2 regions of the Fictibacillus sp. 5RED26 genome follow, and region 1 is predicted to be linked to the other one. Evidence: a T-box and tRNA genes for the amino acid it is inferred to sense, from the RefSeq annotation. Region 1 holds a T-box; the other holds one or more tRNA genes.

The links. The T-box of region 1 lies ahead of thrS (threonine--tRNA ligase). A T-box ahead of a tRNA ligase gene usually reads a tRNA of that ligase, here a tRNA-Thr.
Region 2: it has a tRNA-Thr gene. The T-box ahead of thrS (threonine--tRNA ligase) is inferred to sense a tRNA for this amino acid. The anticodon was not compared.

Annotation. Positions count from the first base shown of each region.
Region 1 covers NZ_JACZDU010000004.1:132,188-139,121, reverse strand. The annotation lists gene mqnC (cyclic dehypoxanthinyl futalosine synthase) at 1-903, shown strand, start outside; gene IHV10_RS15555 (basic amino acid ABC transporter substrate-binding protein) at 1,161-1,952, shown strand; gene IHV10_RS15550 (amino acid ABC transporter permease) at 1,971-2,624, shown strand; gene ytxC (sporulation protein YtxC) at 2,729-3,598, shown strand; T-box leader at 3,663-3,892, shown strand; gene thrS (threonine--tRNA ligase) at 3,957-5,867, shown strand; ribosomal protein L20 leader region at 6,153-6,297, shown strand; gene infC (translation initiation factor IF-3) at 6,370-6,873, shown strand; gene rpmI (50S ribosomal protein L35) at 6,898-6,934, shown strand, end outside.
Region 2 covers NZ_JACZDU010000001.1:17-6,950, forward strand. The annotation lists rRNA gene rrf (5S ribosomal RNA) at 44-159, shown strand; tRNA gene IHV10_RS00010 (tRNA-Asn) at 170-244, shown strand; tRNA gene IHV10_RS00015 (tRNA-Ser) at 249-340, shown strand; tRNA gene IHV10_RS00020 (tRNA-Glu) at 368-442, shown strand; tRNA gene IHV10_RS00025 (tRNA-Val) at 467-542, shown strand; tRNA gene IHV10_RS00030 (tRNA-Met) at 571-647, shown strand; tRNA gene IHV10_RS00035 (tRNA-Asp) at 738-813, shown strand; tRNA gene IHV10_RS00040 (tRNA-Phe) at 858-933, shown strand; tRNA gene IHV10_RS00045 (tRNA-Thr) at 943-1,018, shown strand; tRNA gene IHV10_RS00050 (tRNA-Tyr) at 1,101-1,185, shown strand; tRNA gene IHV10_RS00055 (tRNA-Trp) at 1,203-1,276, shown strand; tRNA gene IHV10_RS00060 (tRNA-His) at 1,291-1,366, shown strand; tRNA gene IHV10_RS00065 (tRNA-Gln) at 1,376-1,450, shown strand; tRNA gene IHV10_RS00070 (tRNA-Gly) at 1,510-1,584, shown strand; tRNA gene IHV10_RS00075 (tRNA-Cys) at 1,597-1,671, shown strand; tRNA gene IHV10_RS00080 (tRNA-Leu) at 1,698-1,782, shown strand; gene IHV10_RS00085 (ATP-dependent helicase) at 1,907-4,093, shown strand; gene IHV10_RS00090 (YhgE/Pip family protein) at 4,284-6,740, shown strand.

The DNA of each region.
Region 1 (6,934 bases):
AGATTCTGCGCGTTCTATAGAGCGCCAGGAAGCAGTGAAGGTTATGTGTTGGATGATGATGTGATCTTCCAAAAGATTCAAGAGACAGTTGATGTAGGCGGTACAGAAATTCTAATGCAAGGTGGAACAAATCCTAACTTGCCATTCAGCTACTATACGGACTTATTAAGAGAGATCAAAAAGCGCTTTGATATCACGATGCATTCATTTTCTCCAGCAGAAGTATGGAAGATGGTTGAAGTATCTGGTCTGTCTCTAGAGGAAGTGCTCAGAGAACTGAAAGAAGCTGGACTTGATTCTCTTCCAGGTGGGGGAGCAGAAATTTTAGATGACCGCACTCGTAAGAAGATTAGCAAACTTAAAGGCTCGTGGACAGAGTGGATTGACTGTATGAAAACAGCTAAAAAAGTTGGATTGCATTCTACTGCTACGATGGTCATTGGATTTGGAGAAACATTCGAAGAACGTGCCCTTCATTTACAGCGTGTTCGTGATGCACAAGACGAGACGGATTGTTTTTTGGCTTTCATCTCTTGGACGTTCCAGCCAGATAACACGAACATGAAGGCTGAAAAGACAACGCCGAGAGAATATCTCAAAAATGTTGCGATCTCTCGAATCTTCCTAGATAACATTCCTAACTTCCAATCTTCATGGGTTACGATGGGGCCAGAAGTTGGTAAAAAATCTCTCCACTATGGCTGCAATGACTTTGGCAGCACGATGATGGAAGAGAACGTTGTTTCAGCAGCTGGAACGACTCACAAAGTAAACACGAATTTAACACTTCGATTGATTCGTGAAGCAGGTAAGATTCCTGCTCAACGAAATACAAAATATGAAACACTTCGTGTGTTTGAAGATGAAGAAAAAGCTGAAAAAGATTTTGTTATGCAAAATTAACAGTGAAGCACTTGGCATATTTATGTCGAGTGCTTTTTTCGTTCGTTTGGATGGATGATTTAGCTTTTATGATTGTCATAGAGGCACAAGCAGAATTTAGATGACACAAATGACTACAAGACTGGGCTTTTGTTTTATATCCCAATGGTAATGAGTGACTTTCGTATTAAAAATAATTATCGTAATTTTCCTTATATTTAAAATTTTGTGTATAATATAAGAATATTTAGAATAAAGGGGGAAATATAAAAATGGGAATGAAACGAAAATTTAAAATGGGACTAATAGGTTTATCTGCTGCGTTTCTTGTAGCTTGCGGAAGTGCTGATTCTGGATCGGGGGCTGGTTCTAGTGAAAAGCTGGCGGTTGGTACTGATGCAGCATATGCCCCCTTTGAATCCTTAGATGGTGAAAAAATTGTAGGATTCGATGTAGATTTGCTTGATGCCGTGATGAAAGAAGCAGGGCTTGATTATGAATTAACAAATAAAGGATGGGATCCTTTATTTATCGCTCTTCAGAATGAAGAAGTTGATGCGGGTATTTCGGCAATTACGATTAATGACGAACGTAAGAAAAGTTATGATTTTTCCTCACCATATTTTGAATCGATTAACATGATTTTAGCGAAAGAAGGAACGTCGATTAAAAGTGCAAAGGACTTAGAGGGCATGAAGGTTAGTGTGCAAAACGGAACGACCGGTCAAGAGGCACTAGAAAAAATGTTTGGTAAGAGTGAAAACATAAAGAAATATGAAAACAATGTATTAGCGATACAAGCACTTTTAAACGGTGAAGTAGAAGCTGTTGTAGCAGATAACGCCGTAGTGCAAGAATATGAAAAGAACAATCCAGATAAAAAACTAGTAACAATCAGCGATAAAGAAAATTTCGATAGCGAATTTTACGGAATCATCTTCCCTAAAGATGGTGAACATCAAGAAGAGATCAACAAAGCGATGAAAAAAGTCATCGATGATGGGAAATATGCTGAAATCTATAAAAAATGGTTTGGTGAAGAACCAAATGTAGATGTGCTGAAACAATAACATTCTCAGGAGGTCTACATGGAATATTCTTTACAGATTATCAGTGATTACATGCCTTTGTTTTTAAAAGGGACATGGGTGACGGTACAGTTATCATTTTTAGCGATTCTATTTGGTACGCTATTAGGGCTATTTATTGGGCTCGGCAAAATGGTGAAGAATCCTTTTATTCATCTTCCGTGCATGTGGTATATCAGTTTTTTCCGAGGTACTCCATTACTCGTTCAGATTCTGTTGATTCATTCAGCACTTATGCCGCTCTTTATGAAGCCGCCAAACGTGTTCATTTCAAGCGTACTAGCTCTTTCGCTTAACGCTGCTGCATATATTGCGGAGATCTTCAGAGCGGGTATTCAATCTATCGATAAAGGGCAGATGGAAGCAGCTCGCTCTCTAGGCATGAATCATGTACAAGCTATGAAACATGTCATTCTACCACAAGCGTCTAGAAGGATGATACCGCCTCTAGGAAACGAATTTATTGTACTAATAAAGGATTCATCTTTAGTTTCCATTATTGCTACCCCAGAATTGATGTATTACGCGAGAGCGATGATGGGCCAATACTACCGACCGTGGGAACCATACATGACTGCCGCTTTAATGTACTTAATCTTAACGCTTGGCATGGCGTTTATCTTATCAAGAATCGAGCGTAAATTTGTTTATTAAGAACAACCCTACCCAAAGGGTTGTTTTTTCTTTTGTAAGTAACATGTTTTAGGACCTCGTCCCATATAGTGTATTATTGAGGATTTTATATGGGGGGGACTTATTTGGTCGCGATTGCTTTTTCACACCCATCAGATGGTATAGCTGTTTTGAAGAAAATGATCAGAATGGCAGCTGAGCATAGAATAAACCCTTCCTTTGCCAAATTATCTGAAGCTTCTTCAAAAATTCTTGAACTGCACATACATCAGAGGAAAACGTTCATATTGGATGTGTTAACGGAATTTACTCGAAATAAAGTAGAGGATATTTGTTTGAAGGAAATGATCGAACAAGCATTTTGTTACACCGATTCAGCAGAACAAAAAGAGATCTTATCTATCACAAAAAGCATCATACTCGGAGAGATTGAAGGTATACCTGATGTCAAACATCTGCCAGACTTAAATGAACTGATCCGAAGTCAATGGAAATCGATTCTCGAGGCAAAGACAGATTTTTTAGAGTTTGAATCATTTATTAAATTCAGGCTGAAAGAGTATTTAGCAACTTTGTTGAAGATTGTTGAATGTGCTATCGATGAGTACAAGCTAGAACTAGAGTACCAAATGTTCGTAGAGCAATTAAGAACGTGCTTAACGAAACAAAGAACATTTACTTCAGCAGATATCGTAATAATTTTTGAACAAGAGCAGATTCTTCTTTTTGATGAACATCAAAACCAGTTAACTCATACTGAATTGATGATGTTCCATGAAAAGGCACTTCGGCTAACAAATGTAACGAATCTAGATGAAAGACTTTTAGGTCCGTTAGTTGGAATCTCTCCAAATTCCGCTAGGATTTATGCTTATGATACCGATCATCCATTGCTTCATACTGTGAAGAACATCTTTCAGGAAAAGGTTACGATTACACCAATTGAGAGGATGTCCTACAGAGAACATCGGTCTTATCTTAAAAAAAAGTCATAAACTTACAGAGTCCTCTTGCTTTTTGAAAAACGACTGCATATAATAGGTGTATAATTTTATCATTCAATCTGTATTGATAAGGACACGAAGCATATTTTTACGGTTCATAGAGAGGGAAGTCTAGGCTGAAAGCTTCCTAACACGGAAAAGTGCTTTACCACCTTGGAACTTCAGCGGTGAAAATTTATAGTAATCGCTGACGGCCGCAGTCCGTTATACTGTCCGAGTGCCGATTGGCTTGTTAAAAGTTGTCGGAACAAGGGTGGAACCACGAGATAATCACTCGTCCCTTCTATAGGGACGGGTGTTTTTTGTTTTCAATCAGAGAAGAACCCAAACTAAAAAGGAGATGTTTTACATGTCGTCAATTTCAATTAAGTTCCCTGACGGATCAGTCAAGGAATTTCCTAAAGGCGTTACTTCTGAACAAGTAGCAGAGAGTATCAGCCCTAGTTTGAAGAAAAAAGCAGTTGCAGGGAAAGTAAACGGACAATTATTTGATTTTTCACGTCCTATCGAAGAAGATGCATCGATCGAGATCGTAATGCAGGATTCTAAAGAAGGTCTTGAAATGACAAGACACTCGAATGCCCATCTACTAGCTCAAGCACTTAAGCGCCTTTACCCAGACGTGAAATTAGGGATTGGACCAGTTATCGATAACGGCTTCTACTATGATGTAGATATGTCTCATAACTTAACACCAGAAGATCTGCCTGCGATCGAAAAAGAAATGAAGAAGATCGTAAATGAAAACCTTCCGATCGTACGTAAAGAAGTTAGTCGTGAAGAAGCTCTCGAGATTTACGAAAAATTGAATGATCACTTAAAGCTGGAACTGATTCGTGACCTTCCAGAGGGTGAAAAGATTACGATTTATGAGCAAGGTGAATTCTTTGACCTTTGCCGAGGGCCGCACGTTCCTTCAACAGGAAAAATCAAAGCTTATAAATTAATGAGCATCTCTGGTGCATACTGGCGTGGAGACAGCGATAACCAAATGCTTCAACGTATTTATGGTTCAGCGTTCTTAAGTCAAAAAGATCTTGATGAGTATCTTCACTTTATTGAGGAAGCTCAAAAACGTGATCACCGTAAACTAGGAAAAGAACTAGAGTTATTCATGTTCTCAGAAGAAGCACCGGGAATGCCGTTCTATCTTCCTAACGGTCAAACAATTCGTACTGAGCTTGAGAATTTCTCTCGCGAACTTCAACGCCAAGTGGATTACGATGAAGTGCGTACTCCATTTATGATGAATCAGCGTCTATGGGAACAATCGGGCCACTGGGATCATTATCATGAAAACATGTACTTCTCTGAAGTGGACGATACAAAGTTTGCGATGAAGCCGATGAACTGTCCAGGTCACATGCTGATCTTTAAGAACAAACTACATTCATACAGAGATCTTCCAGTACGTATGGCTGAGTTCGGTCAAGTACACCGTCACGAATATAGTGGTGCACTAAACGGTATGATCCGTGTTCGTACGTTCTGCCAAGATGATGCGCATATCTTTGTAACACCACAGCAGATCGAAAGTGAGATCAAGAACGTATTTAAGTTAGTTGATAAAATCTACAGCACGTTTGGATTTGAATATTCCGTAGAACTTTCAACTCGTCCAGAGGATTCTATGGGTGATGACCGTTTATGGGAACAAGCTGAAGGCGCATTGAAAAACGTTCTAGAAGATCTTGGAATGAACTATCACCTGAACGAGGGAGATGGAGCGTTCTACGGTCCTAAAATTGACTTCCATATTAAAGATGCTCTGAAGAGAAGTCATCAGTGTGCAACAATTCAGTTAGACTTCCAAATGCCAGAAAAGTTCGATCTAACGTATGTAGATGAAAACAATCAAAAGGTTCGTCCGGTCGTTATCCACCGTGCGATCTATGGTTCGATCGATCGTTTCCTAGGGATCTTGGTTGAGCACTTTGCCGGAGCGTTCCCAACTTGGTTAGCACCTGTTCAAGTGAAACTAATTCCTGTATCTGATGTTCATAATGAGTATGCGTATAAGCTACAAGAAGATCTGAAGAAACATGCTGTTCGTGTTGAAATCGATACTAGAAATGAAAAGATGGGCTATAAGATCCGTGAAGCTCAGATGAAAAAGATCCCTTACATGCTAGTTCTAGGTGATAAAGAGATCGAAGACAATGCAGTTAACGTTCGTAAATATGGTGAGCAAAAGTCAGAGACAGTTTCTTATGAAGATTTCCGAGATAAGATTTTAGCTCAAATTAACGAAAAGAGATAAGGTTATAAAGAGAGCGGCCAATGTTGAATTGGCCGTCTTTTTTTATAGGGAAATGAAAAGTGGACAGTAAAATGCTCAATGTGGACAGTATATTACTGAAAGTGGACAGTAATTATTCAAGAGTGGACAGTAAAACAACAAAACATAAAAGGCGAATAAAAAAACTCTTGCATTCCTTTCGTAAACGAAGTAAAATTAATTTCGTTGCTGTTATTACATTCGTTGTTTGACACGCATATCTCCAATGTGTTATAGTATGTAAGGTTAATAAAATAAGCAAAAGCATCAAACAAGCAGAAGCACCCGCTTCTCACCTGACTCGACGCTAATAAAGGCTGTTGATGGGTAGATGGATATTCAGGCATGTCAAAGTGTACATAGCCGGTTTACTATGTGTGGGTGATCGTTGCGCCGACGCTTTTTTTATTTGCAGAAATAACAAGTCGAGTGTTTTAAAACACTCACTGAAAAAATTTGGAGGTGACTTACTATTAGTAAGGACATGTCTGTCAATGAAGGTATTCGTGCTCGTGAGGTTCGCTTAATCGGTCCTGATGGAAGCCAGCTTGGCATTAAATCTAGACAAGAAGCTTTGGATCTTGCTACAAACGCAAATCTTGACCTTGTACTCGTTGCTGCAACTGCTAAACCGCCAGTATGTCGTATCATGGACTACGGTAAGTTTAAATACGAGCAACAACGTAAAGATCGTGAAGCACGAAAAAATCAAAAGGTCATTACGACTAAAGAGATTCGTCTAAGTCCAACGATTGAGGAAAACGACTTTAATACAAAGCTTAGAAATGCACGTAAGTTCCTTGAAAAAGGTGACAAAGTAAAAGCAAGTATTCGTTTCCGTGGACGTGCAATCACTCATTCTCAAATCGGAAAAACGGTATTGGAAAAGTTAGCGAAAGAATGTGAAGATCTTTCTACGGTTGAAACGAAACCGAAGATGGAAGGTCGTAGCATGTTCCTTATCCTTGCGCCTAAAGCCGAAAAATAATTTTTACCAGGGAGGATAACCATTATGCCTAAAATGAAAACTCATAAAGGTGCTGCGAAGC
Region 2 (6,934 bases), on a different contig from region 1:
CGTCGTATCTAGTTTTGAGAGAACATCTCTCAATATAATTTGGTTCAGTGATGATGGCAAAGAGGTCACACCCGTTCCCATACCGAACACGGAAGTTAAGCTCTTTAGCGCCGATGGTAGTTGGGGGTTTCCCCCTGTTAGAGTAGGACGTCGCTGAGCCAATACATATTCCACAGTAGCTCAGTGGTAGAGCTATCGGCTGTTAACCGATCGGTCGTAGGTTCGAGTCCTACCTGTGGAGCCATATTGGAGAGCTGTCCGAGAGGTCGAAGGAGCACGATTGGAAATCGTGTATACGGTCAACCCCGTATCAAGGGTTCGAATCCCTTGCTCTCCGCCAGATACATACTCTCTAGCTCAAAAATCTGGCCCGTTGGTCAAGCGGTTAAGACACCGCCCTTTCACGGCGGTAACACGGGTTCGAATCCCGTACGGGTCACCACTTATACATAACGATTTTAAATATGGAGGATTAGCTCAGCTGGGAGAGCACCTGCCTTACAAGCAGGGGGTCGGCGGTTCGAACCCGTCATCCTCCACCATAAACTTTTATATCATATTTAATATCATCGCGGGGTGGAGCAGTCTGGTAGCTCGTCGGGCTCATAACCCGAAGGTCGCAGGTTCAAATCCTGTCCCCGCAACCAATTTTATTTCATGATCAAAGTCGAGATTACTTCTTGACCATGAAATATCAGTAGCGCCCATAAGGTGCAACCAATTTTATTTCATGTAATGGACTCGTGGTGTAGTGGTTAACATGCCTGCCTGTCACGCAGGAGATCGCCGGTTCGACCCCGGTCGGGTCCGCCATTTTTATTTAAACGGTGGCTTTACAACACCAAGAATTTTTTCTTGGCTCGATAGCTCAGTCGGTAGAGCAGAGGACTGAAAATCCTCGTGTCGGCGGTTCGATTCCGTCTCGAGCCACCATTTTTTTTTGCCGGTTTAGCTCAATTGGTAGAGCAACTGACTTGTAATCAGTAGGTTGGGGGTTCAAGTCCTCTAGCCGGCACCAGTTTTTTCTTCCTGAATTGGAACAAAAAACTTATTGAAAAACAGGGTGATTATGTTTTATAATAAAACCTGTCTTCATTCGTGGAGGGGTAGCGAAGTGGCTAAACGCGGCGGACTGTAAATCCGCTCCCTCCGGGTTCGGCGGTTCGAATCCGTCCCCCTCCACCATCTTTTATTCCTTATATAGGGGCATAGTTTAAAGGTAGAACGAAGGTCTCCAAAACCTTTGGTGTGGGTTCGATTCCTACTGCCCCTGCCAATTTTAATACTGTGGCGGTCGTGGCGAAGTGGTTAACGCATCGGATTGTGGTTCCGACATTCGGGGGTTCGATTCCCCTCGTCCGCCCCATTTAAATTTTGGGCTATAGCCAAGCGGTAAGGCATCGCACTTTGACTGCGACATGCGTTGGTTCGAATCCAGCTAGCCCAGCCATTTTTATTTTTATAACATAAGATGATTTTAACAACATATTATAAGTTAATTAAATGTTTGCGGAAGTAGTTCAGTGGTAGAATACAACCTTGCCAAGGTTGGGGTCGCGGGTTCGAATCCCGTCTTCCGCTCCATTTTTGTTTTCTGGCGGCATAGCCAAGTGGTAAGGCACGGGTCTGCAAAACCCTTATCCCCCGGTTCGAATCCGGGTGCCGCCTCCATAATTCCAATTCAAAAAGATTCAAATGCCGGTGTGGCGGAATTGGCAGACGCGCACGACTCAAAATCGTGTTCCTTCTGGAGTGTCGGTTCGACCCCGACCACCGGTACCATTTTACTTAACTTAACATTTAAACTTAAGACTTCTCACCTTTGTGGGGAGTTTTTTTATTTGCTTTTAAACTTTATACTTCAATTAACGATGAATATATTCAAGTTACGAAAGGGTACTGATCAATGAGAGATTTCTTCAATAAAATGAAAAATGATCAAGGCATTATTTTAAATGATGTTCAAAAGAATGCTGTTATGAAGACAGAAGGACCCCTTCTATTACTTGCTTCACCTGGTTCTGGAAAAACAACCACAGTCATTATGAGAATCGGTTATTTAATTATGGAAAAAGGAATTCATCCTTCTCGTATAAAGGCTGTTACGTTCAGTAAGGCGTCAGCCAATGATATGAAAGAGCGTTTCGCAAAATTTTATCCTGATCTTCCTTCTGTGGACTTTTCGACCATTCATAGCTTTGCTTTTGAGGTAGTCAGGAATCATTATAGAAAGTTGGGTATCCCTTTTACAATTATAGAGGGTGATCACGATTCAGATGAAAAAGCAGGATCGGGAGGAAACTTTCAATACAACAAAAAACTTATGCTGAGGCATTTATTTAAGTCTGTTGTAGGGGAGAACATAACCGAGGATCAAATGGATGACCTGACTACCTATATCAGTTACATTAAAAATAAGGTGATACCTATCGAACGGTGGTCAGAGGTTTCTTGTGATGTATCGCAGGCTGAAGAGATATTTAAACAATATGAAGAACTCAAGCGTTCTGATCCGCATCATGTATTGTTAGACTTTGATGATATGCTCACGATGAGTAACGACATATTAGAAAAGGATAAGAAGTTGCTAAGTCACTATCAAAACCGATATGACTATTTCTTAACGGATGAAAGTCAGGATACGTCGCTTGTGCAGCATTCCATTATAGAAAAAATGGTTTCTACTCATAGAAATTTATGTGTTGTGGCCGATGATGACCAATCCATCTATAGCTGGAGAGGTGCTGAGCCTTCCTATTTACTTAAATTTAAGGAAAAGTACAGTGATGCTTCTATTTTGTTTATGGAGCAGAACTATCGCTCATCTGAGGATATCGTTAACGTTGCTAATTCGTTCATTAAAAGAAATAAAAATAGATATGAAAAAAATATGTTCACTCAAAATCCTTCGCAGCAACCGATTGAAGTGAAACATCTCGTGAATTTTAAGGAACAATCAAAATACTTGGTCCAGGAACTTAATGACGATGTTCATCTAAAAGAAATCGCCATCTTATATCGAAATAATTCGTCATCCATTGGTTTGATGAATGATTTTGATCGTGCAGGAATTCCTTTTTATATGAAAGATGCCGATAATCGTTTCTTTTCACATTGGGTGGTTCAAGATATATTGAATTTTATGCGTATGGCCTTTACCGATAAGCGGCCAGACATTTTAGAAAAAATTCATTTGAAGTTTAATGGTTATATAACCAAGCAACAGATGCTAGCTTTAAAGCAATTGAACAATAACGATTCTGTATTTGATAATCTGCTAAATCATGTGAAATTGCAGGAGTATCAAGTTAAACTTCTGAAGACAAGTAAAGAAACGTTTAAAGAAATGAAAGATATGAAGCCTCTTGGAGCTATACGGGTGATCAGAGATGGTTTAGGTTACGATAAGGCAATTGAAAAGATCAGTAAGAGCCTTGGCTTTCGAATGGATTATTTAGTGGGCATCTTAAACACACTAGAAGAAATTGCAACAGATCTTGAGAGCCTTCAGGATTTTGCTGAACGCTTAAAACACCTCGAAGTTGTTTTGAAGACAGCAAAAAAGAAGAAGGGACATGAAGCCATAACACTTTCTACTTTTCATAGTGCTAAAGGGCTCGAATTTGAGAAAGTGTATATGATTGATGTAGTGGATGGAATCATACCATCTAAAGAAGATCGCACGGACCATCTATTGTTAGAAGAAGCAGCTCGGTTATTTTACGTAGGGATGACTCGTGCCAAGAAACAATTAACCTTAGTTACGTATCCATATCGAGATGGGAAAAAAGTTGAAGAGTCTGTGTTTGTTACGGATGTAAAAAACATATTAGATCCGACAAGATTGATGAAATCTGAACCCATAAAAAAGCAAGTGAAAAAGATAAATGGAGTTCCTTACAATCCGAATAGTATTAAAAAGAAGGAAGAATTACAAGTTGGTCTCACCATTACTCACCGTGTATTTGGACCTGGAGAAATAACTGAGCTCAGTGAAGAATTCGTGACGTTAACCTTTCAATCCAAAGAAAAGAAATTATCAATCAGCGCCTGTTTAGATATGGGACTATTAGAGCCGTTGATTCACACTTAATATACATTTTTTTATCTAATCTTACATTATAACAGGACTTACTACCTTATTATTATTTAATATTTTACAATTTTCTGATAAATAAGAAGGATTTATTCTTGTCTCTTTCGAATAATACATTCTAGTAGAAGTGAATACCTGTTCATTTTTACAGAATGTATTTATTTTTGGGGAGAACGGGGGTAAAGGGATGAACGCTTTTCGTTTGTTTATGGCAGAAATGGCGAAGTTGGCAGGTAAAAAGGGTCTGCTGATCTCAGTCATTGCCGCGTTGCTTGTACCGGTCGTCTATGGTGGTATACTTCTATCACCAAAATGGGGACCGTATGACAACTTGTCGAACTTGCCTGTTGCGGTAGTCAACAAGGACAAGGGTGCATTATCGGACGATGAACCGATCAATGTAGGGAAGGATCTAGTAGCAGACTTAAAGAAAGGAAAAGATCTCGGGTGGGAATTTGTAAGTGCTGAGGAGGCTAAAGAAGGCCTTGATAGTCTGGAATATTATATGGTTATCGAGATTCCTGAGGATTTCTCACAAAGAGTAACAACCGTTTTAAGCGATAATCCAGAAAAGCTTCAACTTACGTATATCCAAAACGAAGGGTTAAACTTCATGGCAGCACAAGTGACAAGAAGTGCTACTGAAAAGCTAAGAGAAAAACTAGGGGATAAAATTACAGAGAAGTATGCGAACAATATGTTTGCCAGTCTCGGTGATGTATCTGAAGGATTTCAATCAGCTGCAGATGGATCTGCAAAATTAAATACAGGGATGACAGATCTTCGTGATGGAACAAACACACTTTTGCAATCGCTTACAAATAAAGCTGCTGACATTTCAAAGCTAGCAAGTGGAGCAAAAGAACTTCAAAATGGTGTCGGACAAATGGCAAGTTCTCTTTCAGCGAAACAGCCGGATATTAGTAAACTAGCTAACGGTTCATCGCAACTAAGTGCTGGTACGAAAGAACTGCTTTCGTCCCTTCAATCTAAGTCGGGTGATATTTCGAAGCTCGCGGCAGGTTCAGCTGCAGCAAATGAAGGAACAGGACTTTTATTACAAAATTTAAAAGATAAACAATCAGGAGTTGAAGACTTAGCGGCAGGTGCGCGACAACTTGGAGACAGCATACCGCAACTAAAAGCAGGAACCACTGGAATCTTAACAGGGCTAAAAGGTGTTCAAACAGCGATAAAGAATGAAATCGCTCCCGGAACACAACAGATCTCACAAGGTGTGGCTCAAGTGGCAGATGAATCTGCAAAGCTAGGTGCGGGGCTGCAAGGATTATCAAGTGATCTAAAGGCATACTTAGAGCAACACCCTGAACTTGCAAATGATTCAGCTTTCATGACGATCTATGGTAAGAGCCAGGCTATTACGGCAGCTGCCACTGATCCTGCAAAAGCACAAAAACTCCAGGTGCTAAGTCAAGGAGCTGCAAAAATAGCAGGAGCCTTCACGACAAATGCTGAACCTAATCCAATGTCTGTGGCTGATGGGGTAAATCAGCTAGTGGCCGGCCAAACGTCAGTGGATAACGGGGTTGTGACATTAAGTCAAAAGGTGCCTCTGCTTCAACAAGGGACAGCGTCTATCGAGAGTGGCTGGAACACGATGGTAGGTAAGGTAGGAGAGCTGCACGCAGGAACTTCGCAGATTGCAGCAGGAAACCAATCGGTCAACACAGGTTGGACATCTCTTACGAATGGAGCATCACAGCTTAATGATGGTGCAACTCAAGTATCCGCTGGTAACTCTTCTGTTGAAAAAGGTTGGCGTGATCTGACATCCGGTGCAACAAAGATTAACGCTGGTATGTCACAAGTTAGTGATGGAAATGCAACAGTTGAAAAAGGCTGGGGCGACTTAACGGAAGGTGTTACAAAATTAAATGATGGTGCAGGGAAATTAAATGATGGAAGTAACGAGCTATCATCTGGCCTTAAGGATGGTGCCGAAAAAACAGGAGCGATTAAAGCGGCAAATGATAAGAACTTGAGCATGTTTTCTTCTCCTGTTGAATTGAAGAGTGAAACGGTTAATAAATATCCACTCTATCGTGATTCAACAGCTCCTTATGTTCTTTCATTAGCGTTGTTTGTGGGCATCTTAATCATGTCTATGTTCATCAACTTTAAGAAGCCTGAAGGAATTTCAGCATTCTCTTGGTTTGGTGCTAAATTAATGAACCTAGGTGCAATTGCTGTTGTACAGGCATTACTTCTTTCGACAGTCGTTTTACTTGTCTTAAATGTGAAGACTGGAAACCCACTGGGCTTTATAACTTTTGCGGTTTTTGTAAGTTTAGTATTCACAGGAATTGTCTTATTGTTTGCGTCGTTAGGAAACATCGGACGTTTTATTGCGTTCGCTTTAGTGATCTTACAGCTTTCAACGACGGGTGCTAACTTGCCGATCGATATGCTGCCAGAGAACCTGCGTGCATTAAGTGAATTCTTGCCGTTCACGTATTCAATAGCAGGGTTTAAAGCATTGATCTCATTAGATAGCACAAGTTCTGCTTTTTCAAATGTGGGTGTGTTGTTCATCTATCTATTAAGTTTTAGTTTATTGTCGATCGCAGTCTATATGTTTTCAAAAACAAAAAACCAACCGAAAAATCTAGATTTAGCTGGCTGATAATCATTTCATAGTGTAATAAAAAGTTCCTGGCACGCTTTGCCGGGAACTTTTTTTTGAATCTTCTTCTTGTACACTGAATATGTAGGTGTAAAGGAGGTTATTTCTCTGATGTATAGAGACCGGCGTGCCACAGTCTGCCTGATTTTAATTACCGTCTCCTTCGTTTCAATCCTCTTTATTACGGCTGATAT